DNA from 4 places in the Leuconostoc kimchii IMSNU 11154 genome. Region 1 is predicted to be linked to each of the others. Evidence: riboswitches for the same ligand, from Rfam matches in the RefSeq annotation. Region 1 holds a riboswitch; each other region holds the start of a gene.

Region 1 (3,174 bases):
AATTGGTAGTAACCATTGACGATTAGTCGTTTCAAAGACATCTTGGAAACGATTCGAAGCTGTTTCATCTGGACCAAAGCCGCGGAAATTCGTTGGGTTTAGCTTGATGAGGTCTCTAATATAACCACCTAACAAAATAGCATCTTGCGCTAAATCATTACCAGGTACTTGACGATCAACGAGATAATCATTAATATCTGGGAGATTAAGTGGCTTAACGACACCAGCGTTTGTCACGCTGTTATTAGCCATACGTAATGACTTTTTAGGTAATACTTCTTGAATTTCTGGGGCTAAATGACCAGCTTCATCAAATAATTCCTCAGGTTGGTACGACTTTAGCCAATTAACCAAATCAGGGATATATTCAGGATGGTTTTGATCTGCAGGGATTGGAATTTGGTGAGCACGGAATGAATTTTCAATCGGTTGACCGTCCCAACTCTTAGGACCAGTCCAGCCCTTTGGTGAGCGCAATACAATCATAGGCCATGTTGGCCGTGTGACTTCTTCGCTACTTTGGCTTGCAGCAGTCGCACGAATAGCTTTAATTTCCTCAAAAACGGTATCCATTGTGTGGGCCATTTCTTCATGAACTTGCATAATAGGCTTATCAAATGAACTAACAAAATAGGGATGCCAACCGAGGCTAGTAAAGTATTGTGTTAGTGTTTCATCAGTTTCACGTGACAAGACAGTGGGGTTAGCAATCTTGAATCCGTTAAGGTTTAAAATTGGTAAGACTGTCCCATCGTTTTTAGGATTTAAAAACTTATTGACATGCCAAGAAGTAGCTAACGGTGCAGTTTCAGCTTCACCATCACCAATGACAACAGCAGCAACTAAGTCAGGGTTATCAAGAACCGCACCAGCACCGTGAAGGATAGAATAGCCTAAAGCACCACCTTCATGAATTGACCCAGGTACTTTTGGATCAGCGTGTGATGCAACACCGCCAGGGAATGAAAAACGTTTGAACATTTTTTGCATGCCAGCAGTATCTTGTGTGATTTCTGGAAAGGCCTCAGTATAGCTACCATCTAAATAAGCATTTGAAATCATGACTTGACCACCGTGACCAGGTCCTTCAACGTAAAACATGTTCAAGTTGAATTTATTGATTGCACGGTTAAGGTGTGCATAGATAAAGTTTTGGCTTGTAATTGTTCCCCAGTGACCAATCGGATGAATTTTAACCTGATCCGCTGTCAGTTCTTCTCTAAGTAGTGGGTTATCCAATAAATAAAGTTGACCGACTGATAAATAGTTAGTAGCTCGCCAGTAAGCGTCTAGATGATCAAGATAATTCTTTGAGTCAATACTCATGTTAGTTAAGTCCTCCAAATTAATATGATTAAAGTAAAATGCACAGGGCAATCGTTGTAAAAAATATCGCAAGAAACACAGAAAAAATTACTTTGCAAAGTATTTTGAAAAATTTATCATGCTATGATGCCGTCATTATTTTTACAAACCTATCGTATAGGTTATTTATATAAAAGTCAACACCAATATGTTAATTGGTTCGTACCAATTAACATATTGGACTTTATTTATATCGTGAAAAAGCGCACAGTGGAGAGGATTTTTACATATCAACGCTTGTTTTAACATTGATAATAAGTTGCATATTGTCAATGTGATGTGGTAGAATCAGTTTGTTATTAATCGATTAATTAACATACTAGGGGTGCTTCACAAGAAGCTGAGAGAGAAGTGATAGTCTTTGAACCCTTTGAACCTGATCTGTTGCAAACAGCGTAGGAAAGTGTGAAATATAAAGGGCCGCTAGGGTGCCATTATAGATAGACATACTATATCTAGAGCGTTTGCAGTATCAAAAATGATTGCAAACGCTCTTTTTCTATGTTCTAAATTTTAGGAGGAATATTTCTTGAGAAACCATGTATTCTTGGCAGCACCATTTAAACAACTATTAACCCATGACAAAGTCGTTGATTCACAAAGTATGAGTTTAATTAAACAGGTGATGCAACTACTTGAAGAAGCAGACTTTGTTGTCGATAACGCGCATCAACGTGAGGGATGGGGTCAACATATGATGACCCCAGATGAATGCACCATGGCAGATTTTGAAGCAATAAAAAAATGCCATCTGTTTATGGCATTTCCGGGGTATCCAGCATCGCCTGGTACACATATTGAAATAGGCTGGGCTTCGGCATTTGATAAACCAATTGTCTTGCTCTTACAAGAAAATACAACCTACGCTTATCTTGTGAGAGGTTTAGGAACTATCAGTCGCGTCAATTATTTATATTACAAAGATACTGCAGATTGTTTATTAAAAATTAAACAATTTTTGAATGACAAATAATGATTGTACGTCATCACAGAGGAGGAAACGAAAGATGTCAACGTATGAAAATTTTGATAGCGCCTATATGTCTGTACTTAATGACATTTACAACCACGCTGACTTTTTTAATCAACCTCGAGGGTTTCAAAGTCGCGAAAAAATCGCCTATCATTTTAGGATTAATCAACCAGTACAAAGAGGCATTTATAATCAAAAAAGAAAATGTAATATTATATTTAATTTTGCCGAAGTATTATGGTATTTAACAGGTAATAACCGCTTAGATTACATCAGCTACTATAATAAAAAAATGCCAGATTATTCAATGGATGGCCGTATTTTAACAGGTACTGCCTATGGATCGAAATTGTTTAATGATAAAGGTCAACAATCAAGTCAATGGCAAAATGTTAAAGATTTATTAATCAAAGATCCAGATTCTAAACGTGCAGTATTACAAATTTTTGATGGCAGTGAGTTGGCTATTCCAAACAATTTAGATGTGTCGTGCACTTTGGGTCTACAATTTTTTATTCGAGATAATCATCTAGATATGATTGCTTATATGCGAGCTAATGATGCTTTTCGCGGTATTGTGAGTGACGTTTTCTCATTTACCTTTATTCAAGAATTGATGGCGCGTGAGCTCCATATACCAGTAGGAAAGTATTATCACAGTGTAGGCACCATGCACATCTATGAACCTGATAATTTATGGGTAACGCATGTGTTAGAGACGCCAAACGAAGCACAATTTAAATTTCCAGAGATGCCACTCGAAAATAATTGGGATATGATTCAAGAATTGATGGCGTACGAAGAAAAACTGAGAAAAAACGACATTATGATGGATT
Region 2 (3,174 bases), 260 kb from region 1:
TCGCACTTGGATGGCCTTCAATGGTCCCTATTTTCGTGACCCTATCCCAACATGGCATGAATTTCAACAAAAAGCGTACCATTTAATTAATAGTACGCATCATCGCTTAATTTATTTTAACCATCGGATTGTCGGTGAGGTTTCTGCACATTGGGCTGATGGGAACCTGCAACATTGGTTAGAAATTGGTATCATTATTTATCAAAAAAGTGATTGGGGTAAAAGTATTGCCACCAGTGCGATAAAAATTTGGATATTAGATCTTTTCGCACAACATGACCAACTGCCACATATTGGTCTCACAACATGGTCTGGTAACGCCGGAATGGTACGTGTAAGTAAAAAAGCAGGTTTTGTACATGAAGGTACTATACGACAAGTACGCTATTGGCAAGGTCACTATTACGACTCTATCAAATATGGTATTCTGCGTACTGAGATAGTATCAAGTAGGAAGTGAGCTAAACGATTCATCCACTCGTTTGAAATGTATTTCTGTCATTTCACCTAATTGAGTCGTGCCAATTGTTTGCAGGCGATAGCGGTAGTCACCTGGTTCAAACAATCGCTTTCCTCGTCCGAGTAATACCGGCACAATTTGTACCCATAACTCATCAACCATATGCGCTTCAAGTAATGGTTTTAAAATGCCACCACCACCAATAATCCATATGTTACCACCAGATTGTTGTTGATAACCTTTAATAATCTTTACAATATCTCCTGAAACATAGGTGACATCTTTTATATTCTCATGCTGGCCCCGTGAAAAAACAACTTTTTCTTTGCCTTCATAAAGTATTTCGTCACCCATAAGTTGTTTGGTCATGTCAAAAGTTTTTCGACCCATGACAAATGTGCCAACTGTTTTTTCGAACGCTTCATAAGTTGACTGATTATTTAAGTTCGTGTCGAACAACCACTGCAAATCATCGTTTTCATCGGATAAAAAACCATCCAAACTGATTGCGCCATAAAAAACAACGTGTCGCATGATACACCTCTTTCTTTTTTAGCATCACAATTGACTATACTTCATGTTAACATAGTTGCATTAATATAAAATATATGTTAAATTTAACCTGTAGTTTAATATTAACAATCTGGGGTGCCGCGTGGCTGAGAAACACCCATTGAACCTGATCTGGCTAATACCAGCGAAGGGAGAATTGCTTTTTTGATGTTGTACTAGGCAAACTCTTGGCTCATAAATGAACCAAGAGTTTTTTATTTGCCTAGAAAACATCTCAAGAGGATGATTTCAATTTTAAACCATTTTGTATACCAGACATAAAATAACAACTACAAAAAAATTCTTGGAGGCATAATACTATGCAAACTATTTCAAAGTCAAAATCAACGCGTTGGGCACTTCGTGACGTGTTGCTACTGGCATTCGTCGCTGTTTTTATTGGATTTATCTTTTGGGTTCTTGGTCCAATCTATAATTTATTATCAGCTGCCCTAACGCCCTTGGGCTTAGCACCATTTGCAAATGAACTACTACTAGGTGGTTGGATGATGGCTGCACCACTGGCCAGCATTTTGATCCGCCAAGCTGGTGCTGGTGTCTTAGGTGAAGTTTTCGCTGCTGCTGTTGAAATGTTACTTGGTGGCCAATGGGGTGTCGCAACTTTGCTATCTGGTCTTGTTCAAGGTATCGGTAGTGAAGCAGGATTTGCTGTCTTGGGCTACAAAAACTGGGGATGGCGTGGTATTTTTGCCTCAGCAATCACAGGTACAATTGTGACATTTATCTGGTCTGCTGTCCGTGATGGCTACGGTTCTTATCACATTGGTCTTCTAATTGCCTTATTCTTAACACGCTTTGTTTCACTTCTATTCTTTGGTGGTGTGTTAGTTGTTGCCATTCAGAAACTGATTGAAAAGGCTGGTGTTTTGCATCGTGACTGAGTTAGTGGTTGACCATGTGAATTTTGCTTATCGCGAAACACCAGTGTTAACCGATATTTCACTTAAATTGCGACCTAACAGTTTCAGCTTGCTTGTCGGTCCAAGCGGTAGCGGTAAATCGACATTACTTAAATTACTATCTGGTTTGTACCCAACATTTAGTGATGGGTCATTAACTGGTAACTTAACGCTAGATAATTATGATGTTCATGACATTGTACCTTATCAGCGTGTTGCACACATTGGCTATCTTTTTCAAAATCCTGCACGCCAATTTGTCATGAAAACACCCTTTGAAGAACTACGATTTAGCCTTGAAAATTTACAGGTTAAACCTGAAGAAATTGAACAACGTATCCTAAATGCACTAGACAGTGTCGGTATGACAGCTTTTATGCATCACGATTTATTACATTTATCTGGTGGTGAAAAGCAAAAAGTTGCACTGGCTACCGTTTTAGCCGCAGACAGTGAATATTTATTGCTAGATGAACCGTTTGCAAACGTCGATCCCACAGCAAGATTACAACTGATTGATGTCATCAAATCCTACCAACGTCAAGGTAAAACAATTTTAATCACAGATCACGATTGGAGTGGTTATGCTGATGCCATTGATGATATCTTTGTTATGACAGCTGGTCGCTTACATCATGCATTGCCAGACGAGCGACAACAGATTTTGACAAAATTACCAAACCAACCCGTGCTTCATACGTCTTTGCCTACTGAAAAAAAAGGCATTCTGACACTTGAATCTGTCACACTTGAAAGTGGTCAGCGGACACTGTTATCTCGCACGACACGTTTATTTCCAAAAGGCAAAAGAATCCTTATCACTGGACCAAACGGCGTTGGTAAATCAACCCTACTATCTGCTTTGGTTAAATTATACCTTTACGGTGGTACGATTACTTACCAGCAAGAAAATATTGCAAAGCGTAAAATAGCTAGGCATGTACAAGACGTTGCACTCGTTTTTCAAAATGCTGAACAACAATTCGTCGCCATGACCGTGCGCGAAGAATTAGAACAAGCGCAATCATTAAGCCGCTTCCCTGAAATTTGGCATAATGATCAACTGACACAAGTGTTAACACAGTTAAATCTCAATGATCTTCGTGACCACATTGTTTATCAATTATCTGGTGGCCAACAGAAAAAGCTACAAGTATTGCTCATGTTAATGACAGGTACCCCAACGTTATTGTTTGATGAGCCATTAGCTGGACTTGACAGCGTATCGCAGCAACATTTGCT
Region 3 (3,174 bases), 750 kb from region 1:
TTAAATCATTTCCCACAGATGTGAGTTGTTGTGTCACCATATCTGGCGTCACCATTTGAACATCCTGGACGCCAATGGTGTTTTGAGCAGTAACTGATACAATCACATTCGCGCCATATACGTGGTGTGCAAAAAATGTTTTTAAATCAGCAGATACGCCTGCACCACCGCTAGAATCTGTACCAGCAATTGTCATTACTTGTGGGGTTTCATTAGCCATTTTGAACCTCCGAACGTATGAATTCTTCTAATTCATCCTGTTTAATTAAATATAATTCATCCAACACTTGATTGGCAAAATATCCAGGTGTTTTCACTGTTTGACTTGCTCTCACACCTGCTAACTTCATCATTGCCATAGCACGAGCAGTGTTCTCTACGGTCACTTCATCGCTATTAAACATCCCCACCAAAGCGGATAAGGCATCACCTGTCCCAACATTTGTCGCTAAAAGTGGCACATCAACAGCAATCATTTGAGTTGTATGTCCGTCACTGATGACATCTGTTTGACCACTGAGCGCAATAATAGCGCCTGTTTTTTGCGCAGCCAAGCTGGCAATTTTTTGGACGTCACCGTTTCCTGTGGCATCAATCCCATGACTCGTAAAATCAATTCCTGCAAACCACGCGATTTCGGCAGCGTTACCACGAATAACATTAACTTGTGAGTCAGTCATCACAGCTTTAACTGGTACACTTCTTGAAGGGATACCAACAGCAACAGGATCCAAAACCACAACTTTTTTGGCTTGATTAGCTATTTGAATGAGTTTAATTGTTTCAGGTAGTTCTGACCGTCTCCAAGTCCCTGTATTGACGACCACAGCATCACTGATAGCTACCAAGTCATTAAACTCGTCAATTTCACGTGCCATAATTGGTGAGCCTCCCACAACGTTAACGACATTGGCAACAAATTGTGGCGTCACATAATTTGCATAGTTAAAAACTAACGGTGTTTTTGATTTTAATTCTAATAAATCCATTATTTTACCATCCTTTAATCTTTCGTTACTTGATTAATATGTTTCACTGTAGCTTGTCTAATAGTTTCGTTTGTTTCATAAACTTTAAAAAGATGTATCCCAACATTGCACCGACTACGGCTGCCGGCAAGAAGAACGGAACATAAAAATAAATACTTGGTACTTTAGCGTGGTAAAGATAGTTCATCACTGGTACTGAAACAATCGCTGAAACGATCCCTGTTCCAATGATTTCGCCAATAACTACAGCAATATACTTACCAGTCAGACGATATAAAATACCGCCAATAGCGGCACCAAATATGGCACCAACGATAGCCAAAATCGTGCGACCAGCTAAAATCATACGCAACCCACCTGTTAAAAATGCGATAGCAACTGCATACCATGGCCCGAGAATGACGACCGTTATGACATTAAAAAAGTGTTGAAAAGGTGCCATATTAGGCAATACGACAACACTTGACGTTGCAAATGATAACGCCGTGATAACGCCGGACAACGCGAGTTTACGCAATACCTTATTCGTTCCTATACCTTGTCTCATTTCCAAAATGATCTCCTTTTGTCTAAAAAATGGTTCGCACTTTTTAACATAAAAAACTGTTGACTGATTTTCACAAAGGAAAAACAGTCAACAGTTATAAAAGTAGGCATCATTATGCTGTAATTTCATATTTGTCAACGTATCTCCCTTCGCACGCATTATCGTGATCAGGTTCAATGAGTATTTCTCAGCCAAACGGCACCCCAGATAAAAATATTAGTTTATGCATTTATTGTAGACCAGAATAGTGCCCTATGCAAGAGGAAATTATCCCCACCATGTTTGATTATCAAAATCCCGCATCTGATGTGTCAGTGATAATTGACTTTCTGAAGTGACATGTGTGTAACTTGTTGTATAGGGATTTTTCATTAATTGTTTCATCTGCGTATAGTTATCACTCACCAAATAATCAGCCAATGCCGAATGATCGGGCCAAAAACTCCACAACATGAACTCAGCCTTACCTTGGCTATTTTGTGCCAAAACAGCATCATCAGGTAGCAATTGTGTCACCAGTTCATCTTGATGACCTTTAGTTTGAAAGGCTATTTGATGTATCACTTGACCTTGCAATAATCCAGAAATAATCACGCTATCAAAACTAATAGGCCGTTGAAACTTATCGACTAAATCCGGATCATCTAAAATTAACATATTTGTACCAGCCAGTTGCGACTCTTTGGCCAAATAAAAACAGTTTGTTGGATGCATCGATTGCAAGGCTAAAAGTTCAGCAGGTTCTTGTTCTGGCGCTAACACTAAATTAATTTTCATAAAAAAGGCTCCTTTAGTGCGTTGACAACATTTGGTGATAGCCGTGTTTGATTTGATAAAATAAATGCCTGTACACCGGCAAACGTTGTCAAATCAACAGTTGTTGTTACCAAATTTGCAGCGCTTAATTTTTTAGCAAAGGTAATGTCTGCTAAGGTAATTAACATCATACCCCACGTATCATTCAAAATGAGTGATTCCCAATGATTATTGAGTAAGGCTTCAGCGCGTTTAAAACGACCGTCTTTGTTAATAAAACTACGTAAATCTGTTGGATTTAATTTTTCAGTCATTTTAACCTCTTGTATGTCTGAACTTGATGATAGCGTGTACGCTCAAAAGCGTAATATTTGACCAAAAGGCTTCTGGATACTTAGCGTTTTTTGGGGTGGTAGTAACCAGTACACATGCTTAAATTTTGTTTTTAACTGACTTTTTTCACCTTCACCATCAGTTAGAATGATGACAACGGTCTGCATCGGGTTGAACTGGCGTTCTAACAAGGTATCAAAAATACATTGAAATGTTGTCCCACCGCCTGCATGTCGTACCCACTTTGTCACTTTTTTAATATCGTGAACCTGTGTATCAAAAGAGAAAACACGCACGTCAGCATCAAGTTGTTGTGTTAGCTGTAAAACAGTGGCCAACATCTGCCCGACTTGCTGGTTAGAAATCGAGGCAGAATTATCAATAAAAACAGCAACCTGTGCATCATATGTACTAATTTCGCCTAATAAATCTAAACGATAAGCTTGTCTTCGATTAAACCGTGCACGAGATGACTGACGTTTATTCGGCATTTGACTTAACCCCATACGTAACACTGATCGCCAATGACGTTTCGGTACGACAATCTCA
Region 4 (3,174 bases), 980 kb from region 1:
AAGCAGTTGTAATATCATGTTTGCTTGATGCCCTGCACATATGATGACGCGTGGTGCCATCAAACCTTCAACCCCAGCAGTTGTTTGATCCCCACAAATATAGACATTTTTTCGCATCTTTCGAGTCACAATATGATTCGCACTGTGTATCCCTGCTAAGCCATTGCCCATCACAATCGGTTTTTCTGGAAAGAATTCACGTGCCGATTGCAAAATAACAGCTTTACTTGTTGGGTCATCAAACGCCTCACAAATGACATCGCTCGTTTCAAATAGTTCTTCAACATTTTCATGTGTTACGCGAGTTTGCACTGTTGTAATATCTACAAATGGGTTGAATTCTAAAATATTTTGCTTTAAGGCAATCACTTTAGGCACACCAATTTGACTCAGCTTAAATTGCTGTCGATTTAAATTACTATAATCAACAACATCAAAGTCAATTAATGTTAAATGTCCAATACCTGAACGCGCCAATGCAATCGCAATATTAGATCCCAATCCGCCAGCACCTGCAATTGTGACATGCGCACGTGCCAATTTATCTTCTGTCCCAGCCACATTGCGCGTCTTCATTTGCTTATAAATGTCATCGACTGCTACACCATCAATACTTATTTCTGCCATGTTGTTTATCCTCGTCATTTTTCTCAACCGCCACCAACAAATGAAATCACTTCAATGTCATCTTGGTCTTCAAGCAATAAGCTATCATAAACCTCTCGCGTCACAATCGCACCATTGCGCTCAACAACAACACGTGCTGTTTGTACCTCGAGTAAGTTCAACAACTCCGAAATACTTTGCCCAACATGCGCCAACGTGTCAGTCTTGCCGTTCACTGTAATCATAATTACGCCACCTTTTCTTTATTTATTGAACACTTATTGTTACATCAATTGTTCAACATTTTTTAAACAATTAGTCACTTTCGTACGTACATCTTCCGCTTGCATGATTTCACTCACCATGCAAACACCAGAAATACCTGTATTTTTCAAACTGAGAATATTATTTTCTTTAATGCCACCAATAGCGTTGACTGGTATATCAACACAACTCACAATATCTTTTAAGGTTTCTATTGTCGTATGCTTTGTAATGACCTTTGTTTTCGTTGGATAAATCGCTCCAACGCCAAAATAATCAGCTCCCTGAGCCTCAGCCTCTTTGGCGCGTTGAACATCTTTGACTGATACACCCAAAATTTTGTCTTTACCAATCAACTGACGTACGCGTTTAACTGGTAATTCATTATCCCCGATATGTACACCAGCTGCATTGACAGCCAAGCAAATATCGACACGATCATCGATAATTAAAGGAACTTTAAATTTATCCGTTATTTTCTTTACCGCAACTGCCAAATCAAAATATCGCTTTGTTGTGACGTCCTTTTCTCTTAACTGAACAAGGGTTACACCGCTGTCACAAGCTTCAAACACAATATTCAAAAATTGCTCATCTGAATAATCATATCGGTTTGTAATTAAATACAATGTGTAGTCAATATTCTTATCAGCCAAAATTATCTATCCTCTTTTCACTATGTCAACTATTCTAAAACATAAAAAAACTGCCCCTCACGTTAAAACACGTAAAAAACAGTTCGACAAATAATATTATCAATCATATCTTCCTACGCAGATTCTAATCTGATCAGGTTATATGGGTATTTCTCAGCCTGTGAAATCGTTAGGCACCCCAGATATCTTTATTTAATTATACGTTCATGGTACACCACGTCATTGTGTGTGTCAATATCAAGTTTTTAATAACTTGATATTGACACACTAATTAAGACGATGAATTCGGTGCAAATACTGTTAAATAAAATGCGTCGCCTCTACAATATCGTCAAGTGATAAGGTATGATTATCGGTGTCATTTTTTTGCTAGACAAAACCTGTAAAAAGCATTAATATTACTTATAAATAATAAGTAAAGAGAAAAAACATGCTAAATATCACTTATAACATTCAACACTTAACGCTACGAGCAGACAATGAACCAGCGATGCGTACTTTCTACCGCGATATTTTAGGTTTGATAGAAAGCCAAGAGACTCACCAAGTCTATTCTTATGCCTTCACAAAAAGTGATGCGCCATTTTTAACACTGCAATTTGATGGTCATAAAAATACCCAATCGCATCAAGGACTGTATCATTTCGCGCTACTGTTCCCTGACACAGCTTCCTTGGCAAGTATCATTGAACGCTTACTATTAATTGAATATCCTTTAGGTGCTGGTGACCATGATGTCAGCGAGGCCTTTTATTTAAATGATCCTAATGGCAATGGCATTGAACTTTACCATGATCGCCCTAAAGAACTTTGGCAATGGGACAATGACTTGGTTCAAATGGGAACAAAAGATGTTGATGCTCAAGCATTACTTCAACAAAAACAAACTGATTGGTCAGGGTTCCCCGCTAAGATGGCCATCGGTCATCTTCATTTTGTTGGTAATAATCTGACCCGTGGCGATGCGTTTTTTATCGACGCCTTGAAAATGGCACTCACATCAACCGTTGGTGACAGTGCGCATTTCTATTCGCATAATCACTACCACCATCATCACGCCTATAATACTTGGTTAGGCCCTGATGCCACACTGCGCCAAGCACATGATACTGGTTTGCTCAATTGGACCGTATCAGTCGATCACACATACTTTAATTTACTTAAAACCAACCTAATTGATCAAAACATTGCTCCTGTAGCAAACGAGCTCTGGTTAACCGATCCGTTTGGTAGTCAATTAATCATTCGTCGTATGGATTAATTAAAAGCCCGATGTTTTATACAAGCAACACTGTCTAAAACATCGGGCTTTTAACTCATACTTTCATCACAAATAAGTTAGCTAAACTTTTGCAAATAATGGCTTCATCATCAGTGGCGCTACGATAGTTGAAATAATCACAGTCACGATGAACTCACTAGACGTGGCAGAATTAATGATATGTGAAGATAGTCCAATTTGAATAATAACTAGTGCCATTTCACCTCTTGATATCATGCCAGCACCAATCGCATAAGCTACGCGACGACTCAAGCCGGACAGCCTAGCACCAATTGATGAGCCGACAAATTTTGTGATGACGGCTAACAGGCTAAAAATAATAATTGGCAGAATTTTATCACCTAATCCTTGAACTGTAATTGTTAA

What was found. Region 1 has a riboswitch for thiamine pyrophosphate ahead of LKI_RS09250 (nucleoside 2-deoxyribosyltransferase). Riboswitches for the same ligand answer to the same signal wherever they lie in the genome.
Region 2: it holds a riboswitch for thiamine pyrophosphate, as region 1 does, so the genes downstream of both, LKI_RS08030 (ECF transporter S component) here and LKI_RS09250 (nucleoside 2-deoxyribosyltransferase) in region 1, are expected to answer to the same signal.
Region 3: it holds a riboswitch for thiamine pyrophosphate, as region 1 does, so the genes downstream of both, thiW (energy coupling factor transporter S component ThiW) here and LKI_RS09250 (nucleoside 2-deoxyribosyltransferase) in region 1, are expected to answer to the same signal.
Region 4: it holds a riboswitch for thiamine pyrophosphate, as region 1 does, so the genes downstream of both, thiE (thiamine phosphate synthase) here and LKI_RS09250 (nucleoside 2-deoxyribosyltransferase) in region 1, are expected to answer to the same signal.

The regions. Positions count from the first base shown of each region.
Region 1 is NC_014136.1:1,737,362-1,740,535, forward strand. Features, by position in the region: gene LKI_RS09245 (phosphoketolase family protein) at 1-1,326, opposite strand, end outside; TPP riboswitch at 1,677-1,784, shown strand; gene LKI_RS09250 (nucleoside 2-deoxyribosyltransferase) at 1,895-2,338, shown strand; gene LKI_RS09255 (thymidylate synthase) at 2,373-3,174, shown strand, end outside.
Region 2 is NC_014136.1:1,475,580-1,478,753, reverse strand. Features, by position in the region: gene LKI_RS08040 (GNAT family N-acetyltransferase) at 1-460, shown strand, start outside; gene LKI_RS08035 (dihydrofolate reductase family protein) at 446-994, opposite strand; TPP riboswitch at 1,095-1,184, shown strand; gene LKI_RS08030 (ECF transporter S component) at 1,333-1,914, shown strand; gene LKI_RS08025 (ABC transporter ATP-binding protein) at 1,907-3,174, shown strand, end outside.
Region 3 is NC_014136.1:986,152-989,325, reverse strand. Features, by position in the region: gene thiD (bifunctional hydroxymethylpyrimidine kinase/phosphomethylpyrimidine kinase) at 1-220, opposite strand, end outside; gene thiM (hydroxyethylthiazole kinase) at 213-989, opposite strand; gene thiW (energy coupling factor transporter S component ThiW) at 1,033-1,536, opposite strand; TPP riboswitch at 1,664-1,752, opposite strand; gene LKI_RS05385 (hypothetical protein) at 1,804-2,313, opposite strand; gene LKI_RS05380 (hypothetical protein) at 2,310-2,606, opposite strand; gene LKI_RS05375 (vWA domain-containing protein) at 2,649-3,174, opposite strand, start outside.
Region 4 is NC_014136.1:761,951-765,124, reverse strand. Features, by position in the region: gene thiF (sulfur carrier protein ThiS adenylyltransferase ThiF) at 1-627, opposite strand, end outside; gene thiS (sulfur carrier protein ThiS) at 651-851, opposite strand; gene thiE (thiamine phosphate synthase) at 891-1,526, opposite strand; TPP riboswitch at 1,620-1,717, opposite strand; gene LKI_RS04280 (VOC family protein) at 1,957-2,787, shown strand; gene LKI_RS04275 (cation:proton antiporter) at 2,869-3,174, opposite strand, start outside.